3 linked regions of the Puniceibacterium sp. IMCC21224 genome follow. The protein of the gene in region 2 interacts with the protein of the main gene of each other region in a pairwise test. Links are inferred from orthologs where the notes say so. Each region holds a gene or a part of one and is shown on either strand. Other genes may lie near its edges. The genes, in order: dnaQ, dnaE and IMCC21224_RS19165.

Region 1 (4,339 bases), 750 kb from region 2 along the record:
TCCCCAAAGGAAAAGCCGGAGCAATGTCTGGGACGACTCATATGTTTATCCCCCGGCTTGCAATCGCGGGGCTTTTTCCCCAGAAGCAGACGCAGACGCTCCATAGGGATATCAACGGGTTTCTCCACATGCCACAGGAGATCATTTTAGCTTCGGGATCGCAGATCAGGGCTCAAATGCTGTCATCAGCGCAGGTTCCGTTCCGAATCGAACGTCCGCGAATCGACGAAGACGCTGTACGCGACGCTCTCGTTGCCGAGAATGCGTCGCCGCGCGACATTGCCGATGCGCTGGCCGAACTCAAAGCCGACAAAATCAGCAGAAAGTTGCCGGGCAGCTTGGTGATTGGTTGCGATCAGGTTTTGGCGATCGACGGCGAGGTCATGGCCAAACCCCGTGATCCGGCTGAGGCGCGTGCCCAGATCTGCCGTCTTCAGGGGCAGCGTCACAACCTGCTCTCGGCTGTGGTGCTGATCGAAGATGGTCAGCCTATTTGGCGTCATGTTGGCCAGGCGAGATTGCACATGCGAGGGCTCTCTGACGCCTATGTCGATGCCTATCTTGCGCGGAACTGGGATAGTATTCGTCATTCTGTCGGCGGTTATAAGCTCGAGGAAGAAGGTGTGCGCCTGTTCAGCCGGATCGAAGGCGATCACTTTACCATTCTCGGTCTGCCGCTGATTGAGCTGCTCAACTATCTTGTCCTGAAAGGAACCCTCCCCTCATGAGACCAGATCGGATCCCATTGGCGGGTGTCCTTGGCGCCCCGATCGCCCATTCAAAATCTCCGCGCTTGCACGGTCACTGGCTAAGGACCTATGGCATTCAGGGGCATTACATCCCGATGGAAGTCGCGCCAGAAAAACTGGCCGAGGCGTTACGGATGTTGCCCGAGCTGGGCTTTGTCGGCCTTAACGTGACAATCCCCTATAAAGAAGCCGTGTTGGAACTGGCGGACCTGGTCACTGACCGCGCCACGCTGATCGGCGCGGCGAATACATTGATCTTTCGCGCGGACGGCAAGATCCATGCCGACAATACTGACGGCTACGGTTTTATGGAGAATCTGCGCCAGAATGCGCCGGATTGGCAACCTGCGTCTGGCCCTGCCGTCGTGCTTGGGGCTGGCGGCGCAGCGCGTGCTGTCATTGTCTCACTATTGGACAGTGGTGTACCCGAGATCAGGCTGTCGAACCGCACGCGCATTCGCGCCGATAAGTTGCGCGAAGATTTTGGCCACCGGGTTCGTGTGGTCGAATGGGTTCAAGCCGGCAACGTGTTTGAGGATGCCGCCACTGTTGTGAACACCACTTCGCTGGGTATGGTGGGTAAACCTGAGATGCGGGTGCCTCTTGATGGGTTGCGCGCCGGCACTTTGGTGGCCGATCTGGTCTATACGCCGTTGCAGACCCGTCTTTTGCGTGTCGCGGCAGATCAGGGCTGCCAAACTGTGGATGGTGTCGGAATGTTGCTACATCAGGCGGTTCCGGGATTTGAACGCTGGTTTGGGCATCGACCCGAAGTGGACGCCGCGGCCCGAGCCGCCGTTCTCGGATGAGGTTTAGACTCGGGTTGACCGGCTCTATCGGGATGGGGAAATCGACGACAGCCGCGATGTTTGTCGATAGAGGCTGCGTCCTTTGGGATGCAGATGCGGCGGTGCATCGGCTTTATACCGCAGGCGGCGCAGCTGTTGGGCCTATACAGGCTCTGTTTCCGGCTGCAATCAGTGACGCCAGCGTGGACCGCGCCGCACTGCGCCAGATTATTTCGGAAACCCCGAATGCCATCACCCAGATCGAAGCGATAGTACATCCACTGGTGCAGGCTGACCGCGCCGCGTTTGTTGCTGACATGCCTGAAGCGATCGGCGTTTTCGACATTCCGCTGCTGTTTGAATCGGGAGCAGATCGCGAGATGGACGCGGTGGCCTGTGTTACCGTTGCGCCGGACATTCAGCGCAAGCGCGTCCTTGCCCGCAGCACGATGAGCGCAGAGCAGTTCAACCTGATCCTTGCGCGGCAAATGCCAGTCGCTGACAAGATTGCGCGATCTGACTATGTGATTGAAACCGAGACACTTGAGGCGGCACGGCAGCAGGTGCAATCTGTGCTCAGGGATATCGAAAGGCAGCTATCGAATGCGTGAAATCGTGCTGGACACCGAAACCACCGGGTTTGATCCGCAGCAAGGCGACCGGATTGTCGAGATTGGCGCCGTCGAATTGCTAAACCACATGCCCACCGGCAAAACCTATCATCAGTACATCAATCCGCAACGCGCTATGCCACAAGAGGCGTTCCAGGTGCATGGGCTGGGCGATGATTTTCTGCGCGACAAGCCAGTCTTTGCCGCCATCGCCGATGATTTTCTGGAGTTTGTCGGAGGCTCTCGGATGGTGATCCACAACGCATCGTTTGACATGAAATTCCTGAATGCTGAATTGGGTTGGCTGAAAAAGCCACTTTTGCCAATGGATCAGGCCCTGGACACGCTGACGATTGCACGTCAGAAATTCCCAGGCTCGCCTGCGTCACTTGATGCGCTATGCCGTCGCTTTGGCATTGATAATTCGTCGCGGGCCTTGCACGGGGCGCTGCTTGACTCGGAAATTCTGGCCGAAGTTTATCTTGAGATGATCGGCGGCAAACAGCCGGATTTCGGCTTGTCGCAGGATCAGAGCACACGGAATGGTGCTGTGGATATCGGGATCTGGCGGCCGGCAAAACGCGCGGTGCCGCTGCCCTCGCGGATCACTGAAACGGAAAAGGCGGCACATGCCGCCTTTGTCGCAAAGCTTGGGGACAAGGCCCTTTGGTCAAAGGGTTGACCGTTTAGGCGTCTGCGCGCTTGGTCTGCTGTTCGGCTTGACGACGCGCAATTTCGTTCCGGTAGAGCGAAACAAAGTCGATAGTTTCCAGGTTCAGCGGTGGGAAGCCACCGTCGCGGGTCACGTCAGACACGATGCGACGAACAAACGGGAACAGCATCCGTGGGCATTCGATCAGCAGGAATGGGTGCATCTGTTCTTCGGGCACGTTTTCGATGTGAAAGACGCCGCCATATTCGAGCTCCATCAGGAACAACTGGCTGGTGGTGCCTTTGGACTTGGCGTCAATCTTGAGCTTCATCACCACTTCGAACTGGTGGTCAGGGCTGCGTTTGCGCGCATCCAGATTCACCTGAACCTGAACGTCCGGGGTCATTTCGCCGCCGGTGCCCTTTTGAGCGAGGATATTCTCGAACGACATATCGCGGATGAATTGCGCAAGGACGTTCATCTTCATCTGAGCCGCAGTGGCGTCCTGTTCAGGGGCGCCATTTGCGTTGGTATCAGCCATATTCTGTCTCCAGCAGGATCAATTTGCACCTTGGCATATCAGAGCGGTGGCCGCGCCTCAATGCCCGCGCAGGGGCAAAGGCGTTTAATGCCGGGTCCAACCTGAACCCTGATGTGTTGGGTGCTTGGGATGGGACGGGTCCGAATAGTCGTCAACCTTTTCAAATTCGCCGTCAATCACGTCATTTCGGCTGGTTCCCGGGCGTGACGTTCGACGCGTCCGCTGAGGGCCCGCCCCCATCTGAAAGCTCTGCACGTTTATCCGTGCTTTAAGGTAGCGGAAAACGGCAATGCGAACTGGTGGCGTCAGCAGGGCAAAGCCGCAGGCGTCGGTGAAAAAGCCTGGGGTTAGGAGTAGAACGCCGGCAACCAGAATCATCGCTCCATGGGCCAGCGGTTCGGTGGGATCATCTAGTTCCGAAAAGGATCTGCGAACCTGCGCCATCGCCAGCGCCCCTTGGGACCGCATCAGTGACGTACCCAGGATGGCGGTCAGAACGACAATGGCCAGCGTCGGCCAAAGCCCGATCAATGACCCGACCTGGATGAACAGGGCTATCTCGATTAGTGGAACCATGAGGAAGGCCAGAAAAAACCACATCGCACTTATCTCCTATCAGAGGGGCCGCAGTAGACTTGGACACCCCGAACACCTACATAAGACATCAACCGACGCATTTAAACGTTTGCCCCAACATGAGGTCTCGATGAACTCTCCGATTATCCAATTGCTGGTTCTTGCCGGAGTTGCCGTTTTTCTTATCCTGAAACTGCGCAATGTTCTGGGAACACGCGAAGGGTTCGAGAAACCCCCGGTCACACAGAAAGGTCCCGACGCAACTGCGCGTCGCGAATTTGAAGTGATCGAAGGCGGTCCTGATCGCGATATTATCGATCATGTGCCTGAAGGCAGCGCAGCAGCCGATGCGCTGGCCCGGATGAAGCGCGCCGAGCCCAGCTTTGGCGTTGCAGATTTCTTGTCGGGTGCGCGTGGCGCTT
Region 2 (5,344 bases):
TTGGTCTTTGCTACGGATATCTCGGATATGGTGAATTTTACCGGATCTCGCAGTTACTTTGGCAGCGCCTATGGCGGCGGCGGAACCCAGTTGGATCTTGAGCTGATCTTCAATGCCAAGCTGGCGTCGGTGCCGCTGCCTGCTAGCTTGCCGCTGGCGTTGGCCGGGCTGTTGGCTATGGTCGGGCTGGGCTGGTCCAGGGCGCGCCGCCGGAAAACCTGACGCGCCGAGTATTTCACAAAATTGATGGTAGAGACCACAAGCGATTGTGGTCTCTTTGTCATTGGGCCGCTAGATTCACACCATGTCTCAGCATCCTCGATTCGTTCATCTGCGTGTTCACACCGAATATTCCCTGCTCGAAGGCGCCGTGCGGCTGAAAAAGCTGCCCGCGCTTTGCGAGGCGGCGAATATGCCGGCCGTGGCGATCACCGACACCAACAACCTGTTTGCCGCGCTGGAGTTTTCGATTGCGGCCAGCGGGGCAGGGGTGCAGCCGATTATCGGCTGTCAGGTTGATCTGCGGCTTGCCGATCCTGCTCCGGGCGAACGGCCACGTGATCCCGCGGGCCTTGTCCTGCTGGCGCAGAATGAGCGTGGCTACCAGAACCTGATGAAGCTCAACTCGTGCCTCTATTTGCGCGGTGACGGGCAGTTGGCGCATGTCACGTCCGAAGATCTGGCGCAGCACGCCGACGGCGTCATCTGTCTGAGTGGCGGGCCCGACGGGCCGGTCGGACAATTGTTGCAACAGGGTCAGCGCGGGGCCGCTGAGGCGCTGATGGGGCGTCTGGCGCAGATCTTTGGTGACCGGCTGTATGTCGAATTGCAGCGCCACCCCGGCGAGTCGGGGCTGCCCGAGAATGAGCGCGCCTCAGAGCGCGGTTTTGTCGAGATGGCCTATGCGATGAACCTGCCGCTGGTCGCCACCAACGACGTTTATTTCCCGAAATCCCAGATGTACGAAGCGCATGACGCGCTGATCTGTATCGCCGACGGGGCCTATGTCGATCAAAAGGAAGACCGGCGCAAACTGACGCCGCAGCACTACTTTAAATCGCCGCAAGAGATGGCAACGCTGTTCGCCGATCTGCCCGAAGCGATCGAGAACACGGTCGAAATCGCGCGTCGTTGCGCCTTTATGGCCTACCGGCGCGACCCGATCCTGCCGAAATTCGCCGATAACGAGATTGAGGAACTGCGCCGTCAGGCCAAAGAAGGTTTGGTCGAACGGCTGCGGGTGATCCCGCATGCGACCAGCGTCGAAGACTATGAAAAGCGGCTCGAATTCGAACTGGGCATTATCGAGGGCATGGGATTTCCCGGCTATTTCCTGATCGTTGCCGATTTCATCAAATGGGCCAAGGATCAGAACATTCCCGTCGGGCCGGGGCGAGGGTCTGGCGCTGGTTCCCTCGTCGCCTACGCGCTGACCATTACCGATCTTGATCCGCTGCGATATTCCTTGCTGTTCGAACGCTTCCTGAACCCGGAACGGGTTTCGATGCCCGACTTTGACATCGACTTTTGCATGGACCGCCGGGAAGAGGTGATCCGCTATGTGCAGGATCGCTATGGCCGCGACAAGGTCGGCCAGATCATCACGTTCGGTGCGCTGCTGTCCAAGGCGGCAGTGCGCGATATCGGCCGTGTGTTGCAGATGCCTTACGGCCAGGTTGACCGCCTGTCCAAGATGATCCCGGTCGAGGGCGTGAAACCTGTCAGCATCGAAAAGGCGCTGGCGGATGAGCCGCGCCTGCGCGAAGAGGCCCGCAACGAAGAGGTCGTCGCCCGACTGCTCGAATATGGCCAACAGGTTGAAGGGCTGTTGCGCAACGCCTCGACCCACGCCGCCGGGGTTGTGATCGGCGACCGTCCACTGGATGAGCTGGTGCCGCTCTATCAGGATCCGCGATCCGATATGCCCGCGACGCAGTTCAACATGAAATGGGTCGAACAGGCCGGTCTGGTGAAATTCGACTTTCTGGGCCTGAAAACCCTGACCGTGATCCAGAATGCCGTTGACCTGATCAAGAAGGGCGGGCGGCATTTGCACATCGCCGCCGATGGCACGGAGCTTTATGAACCGCCCGAGGTGGCGATCGACGATATCGGCGCGATTCCGCTGGATGACGAGGCGTCGTACAAACTCTATGCAGCGGCCAAGACTGTGGCGGTGTTTCAGGTGGAATCCAGCGGCATGATGGACGCGCTGAAGCGGATGAAGCCGACCTGCATCGAGGATATCGTGGCGCTGGTCGCGCTCTACCGTCCCGGACCGATGGAGAATATTCCGACCTATTGCGAGGTCAAAAACGGCCTCAAGGAACGCGAATCCGTCCACCCGCTGATCGACCATATCCTTGAGGAAACCCAAGGGATCATCGTTTATCAGGAACAGGTGATGCAGATCGCGCAGGTCATGGCCGGCTACAGCCTTGGCGGCGCCGACCTGCTGCGCCGCGCCATGGGTAAAAAGATCAAAGAGGCGATGGACGCCGAACGCCCCAAGTTCGAAAAGGGCGCGGGTGAAAACGGTGTGGCCAAGAAAAAGGCCTCCGAAGTCTTCGATCTACTGGAAAAATTCGCCAACTACGGTTTCAACAAATCGCACGCGGCGGCCTATGCGGTGGTCAGCTATCAGACCGCATGGCTCAAGGCGAACCACCCGGTCGAATTCATGGCCGGGGTGATGAACTGCGATATCCACCTGACTGACAAGCTGTCGAACTATTTCGAAGAGGTCCGCAAGGGGTTGTCGCTGCCCTATGTGCCGCCCTGCGTGAACCGGTCTCAGGCCTCTTTTGACGTCCAGGACGGCGCGCTGGTCTATGCGCTGGGCGCACTCAAGAATGTCGGTCTTGATGCGATGCGGCTGGTGGTCGAGGGTCGCAGCGACAAGCCCTTTGTCAACCTGTTCGACGTGGCGCGGCGGGTGGATCTGAAGCGTGTCGGCAAACGCCCACTGGAAATGCTGGCGCGGGCCGGAGCGTTTGATCAGCTCGATTCCAACCGGCGACGGGTGTTCGAAGCGCTTGACCCGTTAGTGGGATATTCAGCGGCGATCCATGAACAAAAGGCATCGGCACAGGTATCGCTGTTTGGAGAAGCGGGCGACGATCTGCCCGAACCGCGTCTGCCGCCGGTGAACGACTGGATGCCCGCCGAACGTCTGAGTGAGGAATTCAAGGCTATCGGCTTTTACCTCTCGGGTCATCCTCTGGATGATTACATGGGGGCGCTGAAGCGCAAGAATGTCCTGACGCTGGATGAACTTATGGTCAAGGCCGAGCGCGGCGCCTGCGTCGCCAAACTCGCGGGTGTGGTTGCCGGTCGGCAAGAGCGCAAGTCGGCGCGTGGCAACCGGTTTGCCTTTGCACAATTATCCGACACAACCGGAAATTACGAGGTGACGCTGTTTTCCGAGACACTGGAAAAATCGCGCGAGTTTCTGGAAACCGGGGCCAAGGTGGTGGTCACGGTCGAAGCAACGATGGAGAGTGATCAGCTCAAACTGCTCGGCCGGTCTGTCGCGCCGGTTGACGTCGCAGTGGCCGATGCCGGGTCGTCGGGCTTGCGGATCTTTGTCGATGATGCGGCAGCGATTGCGCACATCGCGTCGGTTCTGGGACGCGCGGCGGACCAATTGCCCAAGGCGGCGCGCGGGCCGGTACAGTTGTGTCTGAGCCATGCAGGCCTGCCGGGCGAAGTTGAAATTGCCCTTGATCAGCAGTTTCCGGTCAATCCCGAGATCAAGGGCGCAATCAAGTCGCTGGGCGGTATCCTCGCGGTCGAAGAGTTCTGAGACCCTGTATCGGCGGAAGTTGGCGGTGCGACGGGCGGATCGTGGCGTGTCCTCACGTCGCAGGCGCGGTGCGCTAGACCTTTGGCACAGTTCTGCGCTAGGTGTCCCGGGTGGGATGAGACTAGGAGAAGTGCCGTGCGCCGTATCATGACGGGTGTACTTGTTTTGCTGTTGGCGGCAGGTTGCAGCGATCCGCTGCGCAATGTCGACAAGCTGTCGGATGTGCCGCTGGCCGAAGATGCCGCCAGCGTTGACGCCCTTCCCGGCGCGGTGGAATCCAGTGCCGAGGGTGGATTTCTGACCGCGCAGGCTGATTCGCCGACTCCGATCCCCGCAGAGCCAAAGCCCAAAGGCGGGCTGTTGGGGTTTTTCGCAGGCAAGGCGGCTAAGGCCAAGTCCAGCCCGTCGGCAGGTGACGCACTTGAGGGCAGTGTTGGTGATGATACGGCGCTGTCGGTGCCCAGTGAAGATGCCGTCCAAGAGACACAGGTTGCCGCGCTGTCGCCTTCTGGGGGCTCTGATCGCAAGAGCGGTGGCGGGGGGCTGTTCGGTTTTCTGGGCGGTGGTGGTGCCAAGACACCGGATCCGAATGCACCAGACAACCGCCAGGTCGGTCCCGGTGTGACCCTGCCATTTGGGGAAATTGCGCGGATCTGCGCCCTGCCGGAACGGGCGCTGGGCACGCTGGTCGAACGCTATCCCGAACGCGGTCGGGGTTATGCGCTGTATGACAGCAAACCGGGCAACAATGCCGCGCACAACTGGTACCTGACCGGCTTTGATGATGGCTGTGCGCGCCAGTTCACGGCGGCGCTTGCGATGTTTGGCGCACCCGAGATGCATGAGCAGTTGCGCTATGGCCTGCCCTCGGCCTCAGTACCCTATTCTCCGACGGATACGGCCTACGAGCAGGTCAAGTCGCGGGTTTGTGGCGCGCGCACCGGCCAGCCCTGCGGTCGCAAGATCGGTGCACTGTCCAAAGATACCGCCTTTGTCAGCGTCTATGAACGCTTTGGCGGCAGTTCGGGTTGGAACGACCTTTTGCTACATGACGGCGATGTGGTTGCCTCGGATCTCAACTGATCCCCGACCGGAGTGGGCTGTTGACACCTGTGCGTCTCAGTAATGCGGCGGGCGTTCGTCGCCAAGGACGATGCCGCCACCGGCATCGGTTTCGCGCGCGGCCTCACGCCGCATCAGCAGATCGACCCGTGTGGTGAGGCGGGCAATCTCATTGTCCTGACGCGCCACGACATCGGACAGATCGTCCAGCGCGCGCAGGATATGAGCAAGGCGTTCTTCGATGGGATGCGTGTCGCTGGGCATGGATGGCTCCTTTGGCTGCTGATATAATCGGTCTTGTCGGTCGCCGCAATTGCATGCCGCATAGGTCTTGCCGCCCCCGCATGTCAGGCTGACTTGCCCCGGATGGGGCAAGCGGTTAAACGGGCGGCGCATCAGGACGGGATCAGCAGCGATGGCCAAAAGCCCCAAAACACCCCGCCCCCGGGCGCAGACGCCCAAGGGGTTCCGCGACTA
Region 3 (4,240 bases), 3.1 Mb from region 2 along the record:
TTGGGGAGGACCACGCCGCTGGCGTCGCCAGATCTTCACGCATTGGAACAAAGCGCATTGTGAACGCTGGACCAGCAATTCGGGGCTGTCCCGGCAAGCGTGGTGAAGGTCCACGTAGTGAAATGTTCCGCAGCCCTTTCTTGAGCAGTACCGTTGTAATGGTAGCTGTTGAAACTTCAGTTAGCGCCGCCAGTTGTTCTGCATAGGTCATGTGACGTCCTGTCATTCAGATAGATGGAATGTAACCGCCATCTACTCGGATGACGCTACCAGTTACATAGGAAGACCGCTCACTAGCGAGGAATGCGACCACATCCGCATATTCGGATGGGTTGCCATAGCGATTAGCGGGAATGTTTGCGAGGCTCGCGGCTCGGGCATCTTCCTCGGTCTTGCCTTCGCGTTCAGCTTTCTTGCGATCCAAAAATGCAATGCGTGGGGTCAAGATACGACCGGGCACGATTACGTTTGCAGTCACGCCATCACGCGCGACTTCGGAGGCAAGGGTTTTGGACCATCCGACTAGTGTGCTTCGCAATGAGTTTGAAATTCCAAGATTAGGAATTGGGGCAACGACGCCCGATGATGTCGACGTAATGATGCGTCCCCATTTTCTGCCGCGCATTCCTGGAAGAACCCGATCCGAGATGCCAATGACAGACAGCACCATGGCATCGAACTGCGTACGCCAAGAATTGAATTCCTGGCCCTGAACTTCGCCCGGAGGCGGGCCACCAGTTAGCGCCACGAGGATGTCGATTGGCCCAAGCTGCGATTCGACCGTGGCCACATTTTCGTTGATCTGGTCTAGATCAGCCAAATCCCAGGGAATTACGATCGAACTTGAGCCAGCCGCCAAAACCGCTTCTGACGTACGTGTGGCAGCTTCTGCATCCCGATCGGCGACGGCCACATTGGCACCTTCAGCGGCGAGGCACGCAGAAATGGCCGATCCCAAGCCACCTCCACCACCCAGAACCAGCGCTGTTTTATCTGTCAGTCCTAAATCCATCTACTTGATGTCCTTTTAGTTGGTGCTGGTTTCGCCCGCCAATGCGCCAGAGCCTCACGAGCGAGTCACACAGCCGAAGGAAACCTTGTCGACGACCCAACATCGGTGAAGGTCATTCGTCAAAGGACTATTAAGAATAATTACTTTTCCAGAAGGGAATATGATCGCCCGATTTTAAATTCTCTAAAGGAATGTGTCGCCGAAAAATATTTCCTTTGACGCAATATCCCTCGCCTGATCATTTGCTGACAACGTGGAGGACGACCAATGACGAAGATATCTACCCGGCTAGGCCGAATTGCTCCCTCGCCGAGCATTGCCGCCATGAGCCATGCTCGCGGTCTTATCGCAAAAGGTCGGGACATCTGTGACTTGACGGCTGGCGAGCCGGACTTCGACACACCTAAGCATATTCTGCAAGCGGCCGCCGAGGCTATGTCCGCGGGAGCGACTCGGTATACTCCGCCCGGCGGAACTGCGGCCCTCAAACAAGCAATTGTGGAGAAATTCTTCCGGGAGAACAGGTTGAAGGTGCGACCCGATGAGGTGATCGTCGGAGCCGGCGCCAAGCAAGTCATTTTCAATGCAATGGCCGCCACACTTGAGCCTGGAGATGAAGTTGTGGTCGTGGCTCCCTATTGGGTGTCTTATCCTGACATCGCGCTTTATCACGGGGCCAAGCCTGTCGTCGTCGAAACTTTTGCCAGCGACGGTTACCGGATCGATCCCGACAGATTGCGCCGGGCTCTGACCCCCAGAACGCGATGGCTGATGCTGAACTCTCCCAACAACCCGACGGGAACGATGATCGACATTGAAACGATGCAGCAGATCGGCGGGGTGCTGAGGGACCATCCCTCCGTAATGGTTATGACTGATGAGATCTACGAGCATATCCGCTTCACTGACCGCGCTGCGGGCTCGTTTGCTGCGGTAAACCCTGATCTTGCCGACAGGGTGCTGACTGTGAATGGTGTCTCCAAGACCTACGCCATGACGGGATTCAGGATCGGCTACGCCGCGGGCCCGTCGGATCTGGTTGCTGCCATGGCGAAGTTGCAATCGCAAAACAGTGGCAACCCGGCGGCGGTGAGCCAGGAAGCGGCGCGGGCGGCGCTTACCTCCGGCCTCGATTTCCTGCCCCAATGGGTCGACGCATACAGAGCGCGTAAGAACCTTGTCGTACAGCGATTGTCTAGCGTACCCGGCCTATCGGTATTTGAACCCCAAGGGGCGTTCTATGTCTATGTTGGATGTTCTGAATGGATTGGGTGCGCCGGTCCTTCTGGACGGGTTCTCAGCGACGATTCAGCCGTGGTGATGGAGCTGCTGGATCACGGGGTAGCAAGCGTGCAGGGATCAGCTTATGGCGTCAGCCCGGCCTTCCGACTTTCGATTGCAAGCGGCATTGACGTTCTCGCGGCAGCCTGCGACCGTCTGGCTGATTTCGCGGGGCGTCTGAAACAGTGACCTGCGACGCCATGCTCTGGCTACGGAGCTCAACGGAGAGCGTGCGGTAGATGATCACACTCAAGCAACTGGAAGCTATTTATTGGGTGGCCAAGCTTGGGGGTGTTGGAGAAGCGGCGCACCGTCTGAACACCACGCAATCGGCAATCTCGAAACGCCTCCAAGAAGGTGAATATGCCTTGGGTGTCGACATTTTCGACCGCAACGGTAGGCGAATATTGCTGACCGAGGATGGCACCCGCCTGCTGCCACAAGTCTCCGAAGTTCTCTACCAACGTGATCGGTTAATGGACGCTGTCCACCCGCAACACGACATTCGGACGCTGCGACTTGGCGTCACAGAGCTAACTGCCATCACTTGGCTGCCCCGGCTGCTGACCAGAATTCGCGAGAGCTATCCAGGCGCGACCGTAACACCTGTGGTCGACGGATCAATTTCGCTGATGCAAAAGCTACGCGACGGAAGCGTGGACGCAGCGATCGTTCCCAATGCATTCGAGACGCGGGAGATCGAGACTACGGTGCTGTCGACCGTGGAACTTAAGTGGCTGCGGGCGCCAACGTATGCTCCCGGATTGGAAACCCTGACCCCGGAAGAATTGCGCCACCGGACAGTGATCGGGCAACGCGATGGATCGGGCTTGGGCTCAATGGTCGAGGCTTGGTTGACCTCTTTGCGGGTCACGATCGACAATGAGATCTCGACATCCAGTTTCTCAGCCCAGTTGGCCCTGACCCTGTCAGGGCTCGGGATTGCCTATCTTCCCGCACGCATCTGCGAACATTTCGTACAGTCCGGTAGACTCGTGGCTCTGCAGTCGTCTCCACCTTTGCCCCCAATACCTTATGGTATCCACTATCTTAAGAGCGCGGGCGACGACTTTCTTCGGCATGTGGTGACGCTTGGATCGGAATGCTGCGACTTCGACGCCGGGAACATAGGGCTACCCTGAAATTCTCCCGGAAAACATTCCTTTTGGCGATATCTGAATTTCCTTAATGTCGCTCGCTTCATATTGAGATTTCTCTGATGCTGGCTAGGGGCGCAGGCCCCGTACCCATAATCACACAGGGAATACCATGATCAAATTTCTAAAAGGCTCCTTCGTCTGCCTCGCTATCGGAATCGCCGGCTCAAGCGCACAAGCTGAAGAGTTCGTGTCCATCGGAACGGGCGGCATCACCGGGGTCTATTATCCGATCGGCGGCGCAATCTGCCGCTTGATGAACAAGGACCGCAAAGAGACTGGAATTCGCTGCTCGGTAGAATCAACAGGAGGGTCGATTTACAACATCAACAACGTTCGCGCTGGTGAGTTGGACTTTGGCGTGGTCCAGTCAGATTGGCAGTATTTTGCCTTGAAAGGAGAAAGCAGTTTCGCCGATCAGGGCCCGTTCGAGGACGAACGCGCAGTGTTGTCGCTCTATACGGAAGCATTTACGGTTCTTGCCCGCGCGGACAGCAGTATCAAGACATTTGCCGAGCTGAAAGGTCACAAGGTCAATCTGGGCGAAGCCGGTTCAGGTGGCCGTGCCACGATGGAATTGGTCATGAATGCCTACGGATTGACGTCCGCGGATTTCACATTGGGTGCGGAATTCAAAAGTTCGGAATTGCCGCAAGCCCTGTGCGACGGAAAGATCGACGCTGGCGCCATTGTCGTCGGCCATCCAGCCGCCGTCGTAACGGAAGCCATGGCCACGTGCCCGATCGAATTGGTCTCTGTTTCGGGCGCCGAGATACAGTCGCTCATTGAT

What was found.
Region 1: the proteins of dnaE (region 2) and dnaQ interact in binary tests that used the Escherichia coli proteins (3 or more experiments, as listed by UniProt). The link is inferred for Puniceibacterium sp. IMCC21224 from one-to-one orthologs.
Region 3: the proteins of dnaE (region 2) and IMCC21224_RS19165 interact in binary tests that used the Escherichia coli proteins (3 or more experiments, as listed by UniProt). The link is inferred for Puniceibacterium sp. IMCC21224 from one-to-one orthologs.

What each region holds. Positions count from the first base shown.
Region 1 is NZ_LDPY01000001.1:246,927-251,265, reverse strand. The notes cover bases 986-3,985. They hold dnaQ (DNA polymerase III subunit epsilon), read left to right. Parts: upstream 986-2,140; coding sequence 2,141-2,830; downstream 2,831-3,985. Other genes in these bases: IMCC21224_RS01145 (FxsA family protein), read right to left, coding at 3,426-3,941; secB (protein-export chaperone SecB), read right to left, coding at 2,835-3,341; coaE (dephospho-CoA kinase), read left to right, coding at 1,555-2,148; IMCC21224_RS01165 (shikimate dehydrogenase), read left to right, coding at 986-1,558. In the rest of the region: IMCC21224_RS01170 (nucleoside triphosphate pyrophosphatase), read left to right, coding at 129-728; more of IMCC21224_RS01165, read left to right, coding at 725-985; IMCC21224_RS01140 (Tim44/TimA family putative adaptor protein), read left to right, coding at 4,048-4,339. UniProt on the Escherichia coli protein: DNA polymerase III is a complex, multichain enzyme responsible for most of the replicative synthesis in bacteria. The epsilon subunit contain the editing function and is a proofreading 3'-5' exonuclease.
Region 2 is NZ_LDPY01000001.1:995,969-1,001,312, forward strand. What follows is about bases 1-4,005. They hold dnaE (DNA polymerase III subunit alpha), read left to right. Parts: upstream 1-304; coding sequence 305-3,805; downstream 3,806-4,005. Other genes in these bases: IMCC21224_RS04600 (hypothetical protein), read left to right, coding at 1-222; IMCC21224_RS04610 (hypothetical protein), read left to right, coding at 3,941-4,005. Outside these bases: more of IMCC21224_RS04610, read left to right, coding at 4,006-4,888; IMCC21224_RS04615 (SlyX family protein), read right to left, coding at 4,925-5,131; hisS (histidine--tRNA ligase), read left to right, coding at 5,283-5,344. UniProt on the Escherichia coli protein: DNA polymerase III is a complex, multichain enzyme responsible for most of the replicative synthesis in bacteria. This DNA polymerase also exhibits 3' to 5' exonuclease activity. The alpha chain is the DNA polymerase catalytic subunit.
Region 3 is NZ_LDPY01000001.1:4,092,093-4,096,332, reverse strand. Bases 480-3,380 are described here. They hold IMCC21224_RS19165 (pyridoxal phosphate-dependent aminotransferase), read left to right. Parts: upstream 480-1,279; coding sequence 1,280-2,482; downstream 2,483-3,380. Other genes in these bases: IMCC21224_RS19160 (LysR family transcriptional regulator), read left to right, coding at 2,533-3,380; IMCC21224_RS19170 (SDR family oxidoreductase), read right to left, coding at 480-1,012. In the rest of the region: IMCC21224_RS19175 (ribonuclease activity regulator RraA), read right to left, coding at 1-211; more of IMCC21224_RS19170, read right to left, coding at 227-479; more of IMCC21224_RS19160, read left to right, coding at 3,381-3,435; IMCC21224_RS19155 (TAXI family TRAP transporter solute-binding subunit), read left to right, coding at 3,563-4,240. UniProt on the Escherichia coli protein: Shows aminotransferase activity with methionine and histidine as substrates, and to a lesser extent also with phenylalanine.